DNA from 2 places in the Streptomyces sp. NPDC046931 genome. Region 1 is predicted to be linked to the other one. Evidence: riboswitches for the same ligand, from Rfam matches in the RefSeq annotation. Region 1 holds a riboswitch; the other holds the start of a gene.

Region 1 (7,691 bases):
GTCGGCCGGCGCGGAGGCGGCCCTGCCGTCGGCCCCGATGCGGTCGTAGCGGACGGTGGCGATGAACTCGCCGCCGATCGTGGCCGCGAGTCCCACCCGGTCCACGAAGTCGTGGTGCGTGAAGCGGTGGACGTCCCTGGCGGACAGCCGGGGGTACGGAGCGAAGAAGCGGTAGTACTTCGACTCGTCCGAGACCTGCTCGTAGAAGCTGACGAGGCGCTCGGCGTCGCCGGCGGTGATGGGTCTGATGCGCGCGGTGCCGCCGTCGCGCAGCACCACGTCGGCCTCCCAGTGGGCGGGATACTCGTACCGGTCCGACGCGGTCTGCATGGGCCCCAGAGTACGGCTCGCGTCCGACAACAGCGCGAGGCAGGCTGGGGGAACCGAGCGGGCGCCGTCCAACATGCGGACCCGCCCGGGGAGGGGGCTTCCGCCCGGTCCGGGAACGCTTCATCATATGGAAAACTGGTCTAGACAACCCTGAACTCCTGAAGGGCAGCAACACATGGCTGAGCGCCGCGTCAACGTCGGCTGGGCCGAGGGCCTCCACGCCCGCCCCGCCTCCATCTTCGTCCGGGCAGCCACGGCCTCCGGGATCCCCGTGACCATCACCAAGGCCGGCGGCAACCCCGTCAACGCCGCCTCCATGCTGGCGGTTCTCAGCCTGGGCGCCCAGGGCGGCGAGGAGGTTGTCCTGGCCTCGGACGCGGAAGGTGCGGATGCCGCGCTGGACCGCCTGGCCAAGCTGGTCGCCGAGGGGCTCGAGGAGCTTCCCGAGACGGTCTGACCCTTCGCACACCACGGTCATGGAAGCCGCGCCGCCCTCGGGTCGGACGCGGCTTCCGCCGTCTTCGGGCACCACCGAATTGCGCCTCGGCCCGGCCGTACGAGAAATGCGGCACCGTCGCGAGAATTAAGCGCGGCACGCCGGAATCACGCACGCCGATTTGGTCGTGCGCATGAGAACGAGGACAGCGGAAATAGACCCCGCCGAATATCCCTCTTTGTATACGGCGTCCGTGTTAATGCCGGACCCCCGACACGTTTACGGCATGTTGCGAAGTCCTCACACGTTCCGCGCGGTCGCCCCCCGCGCCGGGGAAGCGCAGCCGGTGCGCGGCCGTCGCGCGCTCGGCGTGCAGCGCCGTGAGGGCGCGCGCCCGCTCACTGTCCCCGCGTGCGACGGCGTCCACGATGCCGCCGTGCTCGGCCCACGACTCCACGGGGTTGGCCGGCACCTCGACCGTGTACATCCAGGCGATCTTGTGCCGCAGCTGGCCGAGCGTCGAGGTGAGCGCGGGGCTCCCACAGGACTGGGCCAGCGTCTCGTGAAACCATCCGCCCAGAGAGCGCAGATCCTCGCCGGTGCCCCTCCTGGCGCGCTCCTGGCCCAGCCTGACCAGGCCGCGCAGCACCTTGAGATGGGCCGCGGTGCGGCGCTGGGCGGCCCGAGCGGCCCCCAGCGGCTCCAGCAGCATGCGCATCTCCAGCAGGTCGGCGGCCTCCTGATCGGTGGGCTCCGCGACACACGCGCCCGCGTGTCTGCGGGTGACGACGAAGCCCTCGGCCTCCAGGGTCCGCAGGGCCTCGCGCACGGGGACACGGGAGACGCCGTAGCGGCGGGCCAGGAGCTCCTCGGTGAGCCGGCCGCCGCGCTCGTAGACACCCGCGACGATGTCATCACGGATCGCCGTGCATACCGAGTGCGCCGGAATACGCATGACCGACCTCCGCCTTAAACCCCGTGAAACGTCGACGGTTGACGTGTGTTCCGTCGACTCTATTGCAGCGGGGCCGAATTTCCGACGGCAGACCGGATTCCATGGATATTTTTTGGACAGACAACAGTTCGAAACAATGATGGCCCCGGCCGGTGAGCCGGGGCCATCACATCCGGGCGCGCCGCACGGCGGCCGGCCGTCAGACGTTCACGCCGTGCGACCTGAGATAGGCGACGGGGTCGATGTCGGAGCCGTACTCCTGGCTCGTGCGCGCCTCGAAGTGGAGGTGGGGACCGGTGGTGTTGCCGGTGGCCCCGGACAGACCGATCTGCCGGCCGGGAGTGACGCTCTGGCCCACGGAGACACCGATGGACGACAGATGACCGTACTGCGTGTACGTGCCGTCGTTCATCTTGATGACGATCTGGTTGCCGTACGCGCCGCCCCAGCCGATCTCGACGACGGTGCCCGAGCCCACGGCGTGCACGGGCGTGCCCGTGGCGGCGTGGAAGTCGATGCCGGTGTGGGTGCCGGAGGACCACAGGGAGCCGCCGGACTTGTAGCCGGTGGAGACGTAGGAGTGGAAGACAGGCGTCACATACGCGTTGAGACGCTCGCGCTCGGCCTCACGGGCCGCGCGCTCCTTGGCCTCACGTTCCTTGCGCGCCTTCTCCGCGGCCTGCCTGCGCGCCGCCTCCGCGGCCTTCTTCTGCTCGGCGGCCTGCTTCTGGGCGGCTGCCTGGGCGTCGATCTTCTCCGCGACCGAGTCGCCGAGGGCGAGGGCCCGGATCAGTCCGGTCTCCTGGACGGGCTGCCCGGCGGCGAAGGCCGGGGCGGCGAGGGTGCCGATGACGCCGGTGGTGCTGAGCGCCGCGACGCCCATGGCGTTCGTGGTCGTACGCCGCATGCGGCTCGGACGGCGGTGCTTCCCGGTGGCGCAGGTGAACGCCATGAAGTGGCTGGTCCTTTCCTTCCCTCTCGCCTACCGGGTTAGCTGACGGGTTCGGAGCAGGAAGGTCTCCTACGGGCTGACGCCCGATTCACCCCAGGGACTGCATGAGCCCCCAGCCGCGAAGGCGCGAGGGCAAGGTGGGTCCCCGGCTCCCCTGGCTCGCGCCGTACGGGGACTCGGCGATGGCTGTCCGGTGCCGCGGGTGCGGCGCACTGCCTGACGGACAGCCCGACAGACGCTAGAAGCGCTCTCTTCGGGTCGGCAAACCGATCAGGGGGTTTGTAGCGCATCCCACAGGGCAGAGGGGCGGTCTCTGTGGCAATACGGACAAACTCACGAGTGAGCCCGAACGAGCGGGCCCTGGTGACGCAAGACGTCACCAGGGCCCCTTCGGAACGTCGCCGTCCCGGACGCGTACGAGGCGTCTCTACTCCGCCCGTACGACGCGGACTTCACCGATGCCGAGCGCCTTGACGGGCTCCTCGATCTGCGCGGCGTCGCCCACCAGGATGGTCACCAGACGGTCCACGGGGAAGGCGTTCACGACCGCGGCCGTGGCCTCGACCGTGCCCGTCTCGGCGAGCTTCTGATACAGCGTCGACTGGTAGTCGTCCGGCAGGTGCTGTTCGACCTGGTCGGCGAGCGTGCTCGCGACGGCCGCCGCGGTCTCGAACTTGAGCGGTGCCACACCCACCAGGTTCTGCACGGCGACGTCTCGCTCGGCGTCCGTCAATCCCTCGGCGGCGAGGGTGCGCAGCACCTTCCAGAGGTCGTCGAGCGCGGGGCCGGTGTTCGGCGTGTCGACGGAACCGCTGATGGCCAGCATCGCGGCGCCGGTGCCGTCGGGCACGGAACGCAGCACCTGGCCGAACGCCCGCACACCGTAGGTGTAGCCCTTCTCCTCGCGCAGGACGCGGTCCAGGCGGGAGGTGAGGGTGCCGCCGAGGCAGTACGTACCGAGCACCTGTGCGGGCCACACCCGGTCGTGGCGGTCGGCGCCGACGCGGCCGATGAGCAGCTGCGTCTGGACCGCGCCGGGGCGGTCGACGATGACCACGCGGCCGCTGTCGTCCGCGGTCACCGGGGGCGCGGGACGCGGCTTGGCGGGCGCCGCCGTCCAGGCCCCGAGCGTCTCGCCGAGGAGCGCGTCGAGGTCGACGCCGGTGAGGTCGCCGACCACGACGGCGGCGGCGGTCGAGGGCCGCACATGCCGCTCGTAGAAGGCGCGGACCGCCGCGGAGTCGATGGCCGCGACCGTCTCCTCGGTGCCCTGGCGCGGGCGCGACATCCGCGAGGACGCCGGGAACAGCTGCTTGGAGAGCTCCTTGGCGGCGCGGCGGGCCGGGTTGGCGGTCTCGTGCGGGATCTCGTCGAGGCGGTTGCGCACCAGGCGCTCGACCTCGCTGTCGTCGAACGCCGGTGACCTCAGGGCGTCGGCGAGCAGTCCGAGCGCCTTCGGAAGGCGGGAGACCGGCACTTCGAGGGACAGGCGCACACCGGGGTGGTCGGCATGCTGGTCGAGGGTGGCGCCGCAGCGCTCCAGCTCGGCGGCGAACTCCTCGGCCGAGTGCTTGTCGGTGCCTTCGGAGAAGGCGCGCGCCATGATCGTGGCGACGCCGTCGAGGCCGGCCGGCTCAGCGTCCAGGGGCGCGTCGAGGAGCACCTCGACGGCGACGACCTGCTGGCCGGGGCGGTGGCAGCGCAGCACCGTCAGACCGTTGTCCAGCGCGCCGCGTTCGGGCTCGGGGAACGCCCAGGGCCGGGCCGTGCCGGGCTGGGGCTGCGGGTGGAAGTCCATGGTCGCGAGCTCGGTCACTTCGCCGACTCCTCGTCGTTGCTGGTGCCTTCGGCGCCGGTGTTCTCGGCGGCTTCCGTGGTCTCGGCCCCGGCCGCGACCGGCTCGTACACGAGCACCGCGCGGTTGTCGGGGCGCAGGCGGGCCTTCGCGACCTCCCGCACCTCCTCGGCGGTGACGGCGAGCACCCGTCGCACGGCGGTCAGGGCGAGCTGCGGGTCGCCGAACAGCACGGCGTACCGGCACAGTTCGTCGGCGCGGCCGGCGACCGTGCCGAGCCGGTCGAGCCACTCACGCTCCAACTGGGCCTGGGCACGCTCCATTTCCTCGGTCGTGGGGCCCTCCTCGGCGAACCGGGCGAGCTCCTCGTCGATGGCGGACTCGATGACGGGCACCTCGACGTCGCCGGAGGTCTTCACATCCAGCCAGCCCAGCGAGGGCGCCCCGGCGAGCCGGAGCAGGCCGAAGCCGGCGGCGACGGCGGTGCGGTCACGCCGTACGAGCCGGTTGTAGAGACGGGAGGACTCGCCGCCGCCGAGGATGGTGAGGGCCAGATCCGCCGCGTCGCACGCGCGCGTGCCGTCGTGCGGCAGCCGGTAGGCGCCCATCAGGGCGCGCGCCGGGACCTCCTCCTCGACGACCTCGCGCAGCTGCTCGCCGATGACGTCGGGCAGCGAGCCGTCGCGCGGCTCGGGCTTGCCGTCGTGGGAGGGAATCGACCCGAAGTACTTCTCGATCCAGGCGAGGGTCTGCTGCGGGTCGATGTCGCCGACGACCGACAGAACGGCGTTGTTGGGCGCGTAGTACGTGCGGAAGAAGGCGCGCGCGTCCTCCAGGGTGGCCGCGTCCAGGTCCGCCATCGAGCCGATGGGCGTGTGGTGGTAGGGGTGGCCCTCCGGGTAGGCGAGCGCGGTCAGTTTCTCGAACGCGGTGCCGTACGGAACATTGTCGTAGCGCTGGCGGCGCTCGTTCTTCACGACGTCCCGCTGGTTCTCCATGGACTCGTCGTCGAGGGCGGCGAGCAGCGAACCCATGCGGTCGGCCTCCAGCCAGAGGGCGAGCTCCAACTGGTGGGCCGGCATGGTCTCGAAGTAGTTCGTGCGCTCGAAGCTCGTGGTGCCGTTCAGCGAGCCGCCCGCGCCCTGCACCAGTTCGAAGTGGCCGTTGCCCTTCACCTGCCCCGAACCCTGGAACATCAGGTGCTCGAAGAGGTGGGCGAGGCCGGTGCGGCCGTGGACCTCGTGACGCGATCCGACGTCGTACCAGAGGCACACCGCCGCGACCGGGGTCAGGTGGTCCTCGGAGAGCACCACGCGCAAACCGTTGGCCAGGCGGTGCTCGGTCGCTGTCAGGCCCCCGGAGCCTGCCTCGGCTGTGGCCGTGTGACCCATGGGCATGTACGTCCCTTCGATCGCGAAAGCTGTCGCGGAAACAGCGGTTTCCCGCCGGTCCTGTCACTGTATGCAAGCGTGCGGACCGGTGGCCAAGTTCCCGGGCTGCGTACGCCGAGAGCGAGACCGTGATTACGGGGGGTGGCGGACACCTTACGGTGTTGACGGCGCGGAAGCATGCCCGTCCCCGGGCCGGGACCTCGAGGGGACGGGTCCTGGTCCGCGTTGTCGGTGCGGCGGTCCACAATGGTCGGCGTCAGACATCCGTCATGCCCAGCACAGACTGTGAAGGAGCCGGCAGCAATGGCCCGCCGCAGCACGAAGACCCCGCCGCCCGACGATCCGTACGAGGAGAGGATCCTCGACATCGACGTCGTCGACGAGATGCAGGGCTCCTTCCTCGAGTACGCCTACTCGGTCATCTACTCCAGGGCCCTGCCGGACGCCCGCGACGGCCTGAAGCCGGTGCACCGGCGGATCGTCTACCAGATGAACGAGATGGGCCTGCGCCCCGAGCGCGGCTATGTGAAGTGCGCCCGCGTCGTCGGCGAGGTCATGGGCAAGCTGCACCCGCACGGCGACGCGTCGATCTACGACGCCCTGGTGCGCATGGCCCAGCCCTTCTCGATGCGTGTCCCCCTGGTCGACGGCCACGGCAACTTCGGCTCGCTGGGCAACGACGACCCGCCGGCCGCCATGCGGTACACCGAGTGCCGCATGGCCGAGGCGACGAGCCTCATGACCGAGTCCATCGACGAGGACACGGTCGACTTCGCACCCAACTACGACGGCCAGGAGCAGGAGCCGGTGGCGCTTCCGGCCGCCTTCCCGAACCTGCTGGTGAACGGCTCGTCGGGCATCGCGGTCGGCATGGCCACGAACATGCCGCCGCACAACCTGGGCGAGGTCATCGCGGCCGCCCGCCATCTGATCCGCCACCCGAACGCGGACCTGGACACGCTGATGAAGCACGTCCCGGGACCGGACCTGCCGACCGGCGGCCGGATCGTCGGTCTGTCGGGCATCCGGGACGCGTACGAGACGGGCCGCGGCACCTTCAAGATCCGCGCCACGGTCTCGGTGGAGGACGTGACCGCGCGCCGCAAGGGCCTCGTCGTCACGGAGCTGCCCTTCACGGTCGGCCCGGAGAAGGTGATCGCCAAGATCAAGGACCTGGTCGGCTCGAAGAAGCTCCAGGGCATCGCCGACGTCAAGGACCTCACCGACCGCGAGCACGGTCTGCGTCTGGTCATCGAGATCAAGAACGGCTTCGTGCCGGAGGCGGTCCTGGAGCAGCTCTACAAGCTGACGCCCATGGAGGAGTCCTTCGGCATCAACAACGTGGCGCTCGTCGACGGGCAGCCGCTCACCCTGGGCCTCAAGGAGCTGCTGGAGGTCTACCTCGACCACCGTTTCGAGGTCGTCCGCCGCCGCTCGGAGTTCCGCCGCGGAAAGAAGCGCGACCGCCTCCATCTGGTGGAGGGCCTGCTCACGGCGCTGGTGGACATCGACGAGGTCATCCGCCTGATCCGCTCCAGCGAGAACTCCGCACAGGCCAAGCAGCGCCTGATCGAGCGCTTCTCGCTGAGCGACATCCAGACGCAGTACATCCTCGACACCCCGCTGCGCCGTCTGACCAAGTACGACCGCATCGAACTGGAGACGGAGAAGGAGCGGCTCAACGCCGAGATCGCGGAGCTGACCCGGATCCTGGACTCGGACGCGGAGCTGCGCAAGCTGGTCTCGGCCGAACTGGCCGCGGTCGCCAAGAAGTTCGGCACGGAGCGGCGCACGGTACTGCTGGAGTCCTCCGGGGCCCCGGCCCCGACGGT
Region 2 (7,691 bases), on a different contig from region 1:
GTACGGCGTCGGGGGCCACACGGCCACGGCCTTCTCGGCCGATCCCCTCTTCGGTGACCTCCCGGGGGGCGGTGCGACCGGCTCGTACGACACCTCCCACTGGGGGACCGGCAGCCACGCCTCGCTCGGCGCGGACGGCCACCAGATGTACGGCACCGGCACGCACGAGACACTCCACTACGACCCGTACGCCGCCCAGCACCACGCCTCGTTCGACACCGGCAGCCATGACACGGCCGGCTGGGGCATGGGGTACCAGCAGGTCGTCGGCATCCCCACGCAGGCCGGACCCCCCGATGCCACGGGCCAGTGGGACGCACACGCCTGGCTCGAGGCCGGCCAGTCCGCCGACGGGACCCAGCAGTGGGACTGGGGCACACAGACGTTCGACACGGGGGCGTACGACGCCACCCAGTGGAACTCGGGCGGCATCGCCGAGCACGCGGCGCACGACCAGCAGACACCGACCACGGCGGCGACGCACCTGCACGGGGGCGAGTCCTTCGACGGGACCGAGTCCTTCGAGCAGCCGGCGACACAGGTCTTCGACACCGCGGAGGCCTTCGACCAGTCGGGCACCGCCGCCTTCGAACAGCTTCCGTACGAGCAGCACGCCCTGGACGACACCGACTTGGCGTCCCTGCGTGAGCAGTCCGACGACGCGCCCCTGCTCGACGACCAGGAAGAGATCACTCCCGTGCCGGCCTCGCGTGCCGCGTCCCGCACGGCCGGCCGGTCCCGGCGCCGTAGCCCGGCGAAGCGCTCCGCGCTGCTGACGGTCGCCGTGCCGTCGGCGTGTGTGATGGGGGTGGCCGGGATCGCCGCCGCCACGGTCGGCGTGGGCGGCAGCGGCGGCAAGGAGACCACGGCGAGCGCGTCGGATGCGGTGCCGGTGGTGCCGTCCGCCGCGAACACCAAGCTGGACTCGCAGCTCGAGAACCTCTCCGCGGGCGCGAACGACTTCGCGGACCGGGCGAGCCGTACGCAGGAACGTATCGACCTCAAGGCCCAGCAGGTGGCCGAGAAGAAGAAGGCGGCGGCGGAGGCGGCCCTCAAGGAGCGGCTGCGCCCGAAGTTCGTACTGCCGGTCATGCAGCGGGGGCTCAGCGCCTACTTCGGCCAGGCCGGGGTCAACTGGATGTCGGTGCACACCGGTATCGACTTCCCCGTGTCGTACGGCACGACGGTCATGGCCGCGACCGACGGCACGGTCCGCACCCAGTGGAACAGCGCCTACGGCAACATGATGATCGTGACCGCGATGGACGGCACGGAGACGTGGTACTGCCACCTCTCCAGCTACCGAGTCCCGTCCGGGACGACCGTGAGGGCCGGCCAGCCGATCGCGTACTCCGGCAACTCCGGCAACTCCACCGGTCCCCACCTGCACTTCGAGGTACGGCCGAGCGGGGGCGCCGCGATAGACCCGCTGCCCTGGCTGCGCAGCCATGGGCTGAACCCCACCTGACCGACCCGCCAGATCGACGCGCGGCCGGGCCCCCGCCCTTCGGCGGGGGCCCGGCCGTCGCGGTCTACCGGTTGCCTACCGGCTCTACAGCTTCTCCACCGGCGCGTACCGCAGCAGGAGCCGCTTCGGCTTCGTGTCGCCGAAGTCGATAGTCGCCTCCGCGTTCCCGCCCGTGCCCTTCACGCCGACCACCGTGCCCAGACCGAACTGGTCGTGGGTGACGCGGTCGCCGACCGCCAGGGAGACCACCGGCCTCTCCGTCGCACCGCCCCGGCGGGTGGCGAAACCGGAGGCGCCCGCGGCCGAGGACCGCGACCGGGACGACGACAGCGACGACGACAGGGAGGCCGCCACACCCGAGACCGGACCCGAGGAGGGGGTACCGGAGGATGCGCCCGTCCGCTTCCACTCCACGTGCTGGTCCGGGATCTCCTCCAGGAAACGTGAGGGCGGGTTGTACGAGGGCTGGCCCCAGGCGCTGCGCATGGCGGACCGGGTGAGGTAGAGCCGCTCCCGCGCGCGGGTGATGCCGACGTACGCCAGGCGCCGCTCCTCCTCGAGCTCCTTGGTCTGGCCGAGCGCACGCATGTGCGGAAAGACGCCGTCCTCCATGCCGGTAAGGAAGACCACCGGGAACTCCAGGCCCTTCGCGGTGTGCAGGGTCATCAGCGTGATGACGCCGTTGCCCTCCTCCTCGTCGGGGATCTGGTCGGAGTCGGCGACCAAGGCGACCTGCTCCAGGAAGTCGGCCAGCGTGCCCGCCGGGGCCGGTGCCTCCGCGGTCGCCGCGCCTTCGCCGCGCTCCTGCTCGAACTCCAGGGCCACGGCGGCGAGTTCCTGGAGGTTCTCGATACGGGTCTCGTCCTGGGGGTCGGTCGAGGCCTGGAGTTCGGCCAGATAGCCGGTGCGTTCCAGGACGGCTTCCAGGACCGTGGCCGGGCCCACGCCCGACTCCACGATGGTCCGCAGCTCCTCCATCAGCGCGTTGAACCGCTTGACGGCGTTCGTCGAGCGGGCCGCCATGCCGTACGCCTCGTCCACGCGGCGCAGGGCCTGCGAGAAGCTGATCTTCTCCCGCTGGGCCAGGGCGTCGATCATCGCCTCGGCGCGCTCACCGATGCCCCGTTTCGGCACATTCAGGATGCGCCGCAGCGGAACGGAGTCCTCCGGGTTCGCCAGCACCCGCAGGTAGGCCAGGACGTCCCGGACCTCCTTGCGCTCGTAGAAGCGGACGCCGCCGACGACCTTGTAGGGCAGGCCGACGCGGATGAAGACCTCTTCGAAGACACGGGACTGGGCGTTGGTGCGGTAGAAGACGGCGACGTCGCCCGCCTTGGCCTCGCCCTGGTCGGTGAGACGGTCTATCTCGTCGGCGACGAACTGCGCCTCGTCGTGCTCCGTGTCGGCGACATAGCCGGTGATCCGCGCGCCCGCGCCCGCATGGGTCCACAGGTTCTTGGGGCGGCGCGACTCATTGCGTTCGATGACCGCGTTGGCGGCGCTCAGGATCGTCTGCGTGGAGCGGTAGTTCTGCTCCAGGAGGATCGTGGTGGCGTCCGGGTAGTCCTCCTCGAACTGGAGGATGTTGCGGATGGTGGCGCCGCGGAAGGCGTAGATCGACTGGTCGGCGTCACCGACGACGCACAGTTCGGCGGGCCGCAGGTCGTCCTCGCCGGGCGGTACGCCCCCGGGGCGGTCGCCGGCCGCCGGGCCGACCAGCTCGCGGACCAGGGCGTACTGGGCGTGGTTGGTGTCCTGGTACTCGTCGACGAGGACGTGGCGGAAGCGGCGGCGGTAGTGCTCGGCGACGTCCGGGAAGGCGCGCAGCAGGTTGACCGTCGTCATGATCAGGTCGTCGAAGTCGAGTGCGTTCGCCTCGCGGAGCCTCGACTGGTAGAGCGCGTACGCCTGGGCGAGGGTCTTCTCGAACCCTCCCCCGGACTCCGTCTGGGAGGTGCCCCCGGCGACCTGGGCGGCGAAGTCCTCCTCGTCGATCAGCTCGTTCTTGAGGTTGGAGATCTTGGCGCTGAACGACTTGGGCGGGTACCGCTTGGGGTCGAGGTCCAGGTCGCGGCAGACGAGCGCCATCAGACGCTTGCTGTCGGCGGCGTCGTAGATCGAGAAGGAGGACGTGAAGCCGAGCTTCTTGCTCTCGCGGCGCAGGATGCGGACGCACGCACTGTGGAAGGTCATCACCCACATCGCGTTCGCGCGCGGGCCGACGAGCTGCTCGACGCGCTCCTTCATCTCGCCCGCGGCCTTGTTGGTGAAGGTGATCGCGAGGATCTGCCCGGGATGGACGCCGCGTTCGCCCAGCAGATAGGCGATGCGGTGTGTGAGCACACGGGTCTTGCCGGAGCCGGCGCCGGCGACGATGAGCAGCGGGGAGCCGGCGTGCACGACCGCCGCGCGCTGGTTCTCGTTCAGCCCCTCGAGCAGCGCCCCCGGGTCGAGCGCCGGGCGGGGAGCACCGTCGCGGTAGTAGGAGTCCCGGACCGGCGGCAGGTCGAACCGACCGCCGAACAGATCGTCCGGAACCCGCTCCGGAGCGTGATCGTCGTCGGGCGGCGGGGGCTCCTCCTCATGGGCCGGGGTGGCCTGGAGGTCCGCCAGGAAGCTGTCGTCAAAGAGGCTGCTCATCGCTCTCCGAGTCTAGGGCGCCCCGCCGACAACCGGCCGCCGTCCCGAAAACTCGGCGCCCCCGACCCGGGCGCGGCCCGGCGTCACCGTCCGGACGCGCCCGTTCACGGTCCGCGCTCGACGAGGGTTTCCGGGAGTCGAGACCACGAAAACGTATCGGGCATATCGCACCTCAACCTTCACAGGGGCCACAGGAGTTGGCTACCGTGCCGGGCAGGCCGTACGACCCCCACCGGCGAAGGTCGCCGGGCCGCGCGGCCTCTGCCGAATCCGGTGCGCCCCATGGCAGCCGGAGCCGGGGACCCACCCGACCTGGGGTGAATCGGTCGACCGCCCCGTGGGGCACGGCCGTAGGGCACACCTTCCGGAACCACCCGCCCGAACCCGACAGCTAACCCGGTAGGCGGAGTACGGAAGGAGACGCCTCTCATGGCGCCGCACCGCAAGTCCCGCCCCTCGGGCCCCCGCATCGCGGGCATACGGACCCCCGCCCTCGCGACGGCGGCCCTCACCTCCATGGCGCTGCTCTCCCAGACGGCGCAGGCCGCGCCCTCCGCCGACGGCCGACCCAGCGTCGAGGAAGTCGAGAAGAAGGTCGACGACCTCTACCGCCAGGCGGAGTCGGCCACCGACAGATACAACGCGGCCAAGGAAAGGACCACCAGGCAGCGCCAAAGTGTCGACACGCTCCTCGACGACGTCGCCCGGCGCACGCAGAAGCTCAACGACGCGCGGGAAGAGCTGGGTTCGTTCGCCGCCGCGCAGTACCGGACCGGGGCCGCGGCCCCCGACACGGCCACTTTCCTGCTGGCCGACAGCCCCCAGGACTACTTCGACCGAACCCAGCTGATGAGCCGGCTCACCAGCCGTCAGAAGGAGGCGGTCGACCAGTACGTCACCGACCAGGCCGCGACGATGAGGAAGCGGCAGGAGGCCACCGACAGCCTCCGGTCGCTCACCGAGTCGCAGGCGGCGCTGCGGTCCGCCAAGACGGACGTCCAGAAGAAGCTGGCCGACGCGCGGCAACTGCTGTCCGAGCTGACCGCGCAGGAGAAGGCGCGGCTCGCCGCGCTCGAGAAGCGGAAGCAGGAGGAGGCCCGGCGCCAGGCGGAGGCGCTGGCCCGGCGGCAGGCGGCCGCGCAGCCGGAGCAGCCGTCACCGAGCCCGACGACCGGCGCCTCGAGCCCCACGACCGGCGCCTCGAGCCCGACGACCGGCACGTCGAGCCCGACGACCGGCACGTCGAGCCCGACGACCGGCTCGCAGGGATCCTCCGCCGCGGACTCCTCGTACGCGACGAAGGCCGCGAAGGCCCTCGCCTTCGCCCGCGCGCAGATCGGCAAGCCTTATGTGTGGGGAGCGACGGGCCCCGGGTCATACGACTGCTCGGGCCTGACCCAGGCCGCGTGGAAGGCCGCCGGGGTGACGCTTCCACGCACCACGTACGACCAGGTGAACGCCGGCACGACGGTGCCGCTCTCCGAGGCCCAGCCGGGTGACCTGGTCTTCTTCTACGACGACATCAGCCACGTCGGCGTCTATATCGGCAACGGCATGATGATCCACGCCCCGAAGCCGGGTGCCTACGTGCGCGAGGAGTCGGTCTACTACGGCGGCGCGTCGATCATCCACAGCGTGGTGCGACCCGCCTGAGACCGGCGGCGCGGGTGCCGGTCGGGCAGGACGCGCGCGTGGGGTTGTTTTCGGGGTTCACGCGCGCGTGCCCCGTACGCAAGCCGTGTGCGCGTCCCTAGCATCGGGCGCATGTCTGGCTCCTTTGCGCTCCGCACCTGGTGGGCGCAGCGTCCGCCCGCCACCGGGGCCGCCGCGTTGGCGACCGGCGTTCTGTCGGTCGGGCTGCACCAGACCGGGTACGAGGTCCTCTCGCGTGTCCTTTTGGCACTGGCGGCCGCCGCCTGGCTCGGAATGGCAGCCGACATCGCCGTACGGCTGCTGCGGGGCCGCCCGGAATGGCCCGTCGGCTCCCCGGCCGCGCTCACCGTGGTCCCGGCCACCACCATGCTGGGCACCCGGTTCGCCGCCCTGGACCGGCCCCAGCTCGCCGAGGCCGTCCTCGTGCTGGGCTTCGGGCTGTGGGTTGTCCTGGTCCTCCTGGTCGTACGGAACTGGGAGCGCGGTATGCCCGGGGCGGTGTTCCTCGGATGCGTGGCGTTGGAGGGGATCGCGGTGCTCGGGGCGGTGCTGGCCGCGAGCCTGCGGGTGGCCTGGCTCGCCCACACCGCGCTGGTGCTCTTCTGGCTCGGCCTCGCCTTCTACGTGGCCGGGCTGTGGTGCTTCGACCGGCGGCAGGTGGCCGCCGGCACGGGCGACCACTGGATGGCGAGCGGTGCGCTCGCCCTCTCCGCGGTGGCCGGGGCGCGGCTGATCGCCGCCGCCGGCACCGGCCTGTACCTGTGGAACAAGGACGACAACACGGTCCTGCGGAGCGTCACCATCGCCCTGCTCGCCCTCGCCTTCGTCTGGTACTGCGTGCTGGCGGTGGCCGAACTGCTCCGGCCGCGCACCGGCTACGACGTACGGCGCTGGCCGACCGTCTTCTCGATGGGAACGATGGCGGTGGCGGCGCTGTCCGTCGCCGGCCCCCTCCGGGCGGCGTGGCTGCGCGGTCCCGGCGAGGTGCTGCTGTGGATCGCGGTGGCCGCCTGGTGTGCGGTACTCGTGGGAGCGGTCAAGTCCCTCGCGGACGGCGTCAGGTCCACAGCACGGCGATGAAGACGTTCGCCGTGGTCAGCGCACCGACCAGGGCGAACAGGGGCTTCTCGACCTGCTCCTCGTCGCGCTTCACGTAGACCAGGCCGAGGATCACGATCAGCAGGGCCAGCTTGACCCCGATCTTGATGGTGTTGACGTGGTGGTGGTCCGCCTGGTTGAGGCCGACCAGGGCCATGCCCGTGACCAGCATGGTCAGTGCGCCGTGCAGCATTCCGGGCACGAAACGGGCCGTGCCCCGGCCCATCGCCTTCATCTGGGTGAGGAAGCCGCCGAGGAGCGCGGCTATCCCGACGATGTGCAGGCCGACGAGGAGATGGATGAGTACGTCCATGGAGTCGGAGCCTAGTGAGGGGCGCGGAGGGCTCGGACACCGGCCCACGCGGTGTGACGGCGCTCGCACGGCCGGCCTCAGGGGCGACCGGGCGGCGCATATATGCGCCCTATAGCACTACGTCGTGTCGCCGTGCCCCGGAAATGGCCGCAACGGTCACCACACAGCGTGAAGTCGGCGGCCTAGCAGCGGGATCACGGTCACATACGGTCACCGTCAGTCTGGTCGAGCCACTTCCGTACATTGCGTCACGGGACGGTCACGGTCGGGCTTAACGTCCTCCACCAGGTGACCGGCTCCCCACCGCCGCCCGGGCCAGGGGCGGCCGCCGGACACCCCCGCCGAGAAGGTCCGGCGGCGGCCTGTTCCCCCTGTGCGGGCCGCCGCCGGACGCGTGACACCGCCCGTCGCCCCGGCGGCCGGAGGAAAGGACGTGACGGTCAGGTGGCAGCGCACCGCAAGCCCAGACAGCGTTCGCTCGGCGGGGCCACGGCCCGGACCGCCGCCACGATCGCCCTC

What was found. A riboswitch is a leader RNA that binds a small molecule or an ion and turns the genes downstream of it on or off. The one in region 1 is predicted to bind cyclic di-AMP.
Positions count from the first base shown of each region.
Region 2: linked by a shared signal. The riboswitch ahead of ABZ876_RS02895 (NlpC/P60 family protein) and the one ahead of ABZ876_RS26395 (M23 family metallopeptidase) in region 1 are both predicted to bind cyclic di-AMP.

Region 1 is NZ_JBEYWX010000017.1:46,600-54,290, forward strand. Features, by position in the region: gene ABZ876_RS26380 (GNAT family N-acetyltransferase) at 1-330, opposite strand, end outside; gene ABZ876_RS26385 (HPr family phosphocarrier protein) at 506-787, shown strand; gene ABZ876_RS26390 (GntR family transcriptional regulator) at 1,023-1,721, opposite strand; gene ABZ876_RS26395 (M23 family metallopeptidase) at 1,921-2,673, opposite strand; cyclic di-AMP (ydaO/yuaA leader) riboswitch at 2,686-2,865, opposite strand; gene ABZ876_RS26400 (pitrilysin family protein) at 3,101-4,489, opposite strand; gene ABZ876_RS26405 (pitrilysin family protein) at 4,486-5,865, opposite strand; gene ABZ876_RS26410 (DNA topoisomerase IV subunit A) at 6,163-7,691, shown strand, end outside.
Region 2 is NZ_JBEYWX010000001.1:638,244-645,934, forward strand. Features, by position in the region: gene ABZ876_RS02885 (peptidoglycan DD-metalloendopeptidase family protein) at 1-1,468, shown strand, start outside; gene pcrA (DNA helicase PcrA) at 1,553-4,108, opposite strand; cyclic di-AMP (ydaO/yuaA leader) riboswitch at 4,361-4,529, shown strand; gene ABZ876_RS02895 (NlpC/P60 family protein) at 4,538-5,761, shown strand; gene ABZ876_RS02900 (tellurite resistance/C4-dicarboxylate transporter family protein) at 5,873-6,841, shown strand; gene ABZ876_RS02905 (hypothetical protein) at 6,819-7,172, opposite strand; gene ABZ876_RS02910 (NlpC/P60 family protein) at 7,617-7,691, shown strand, end outside.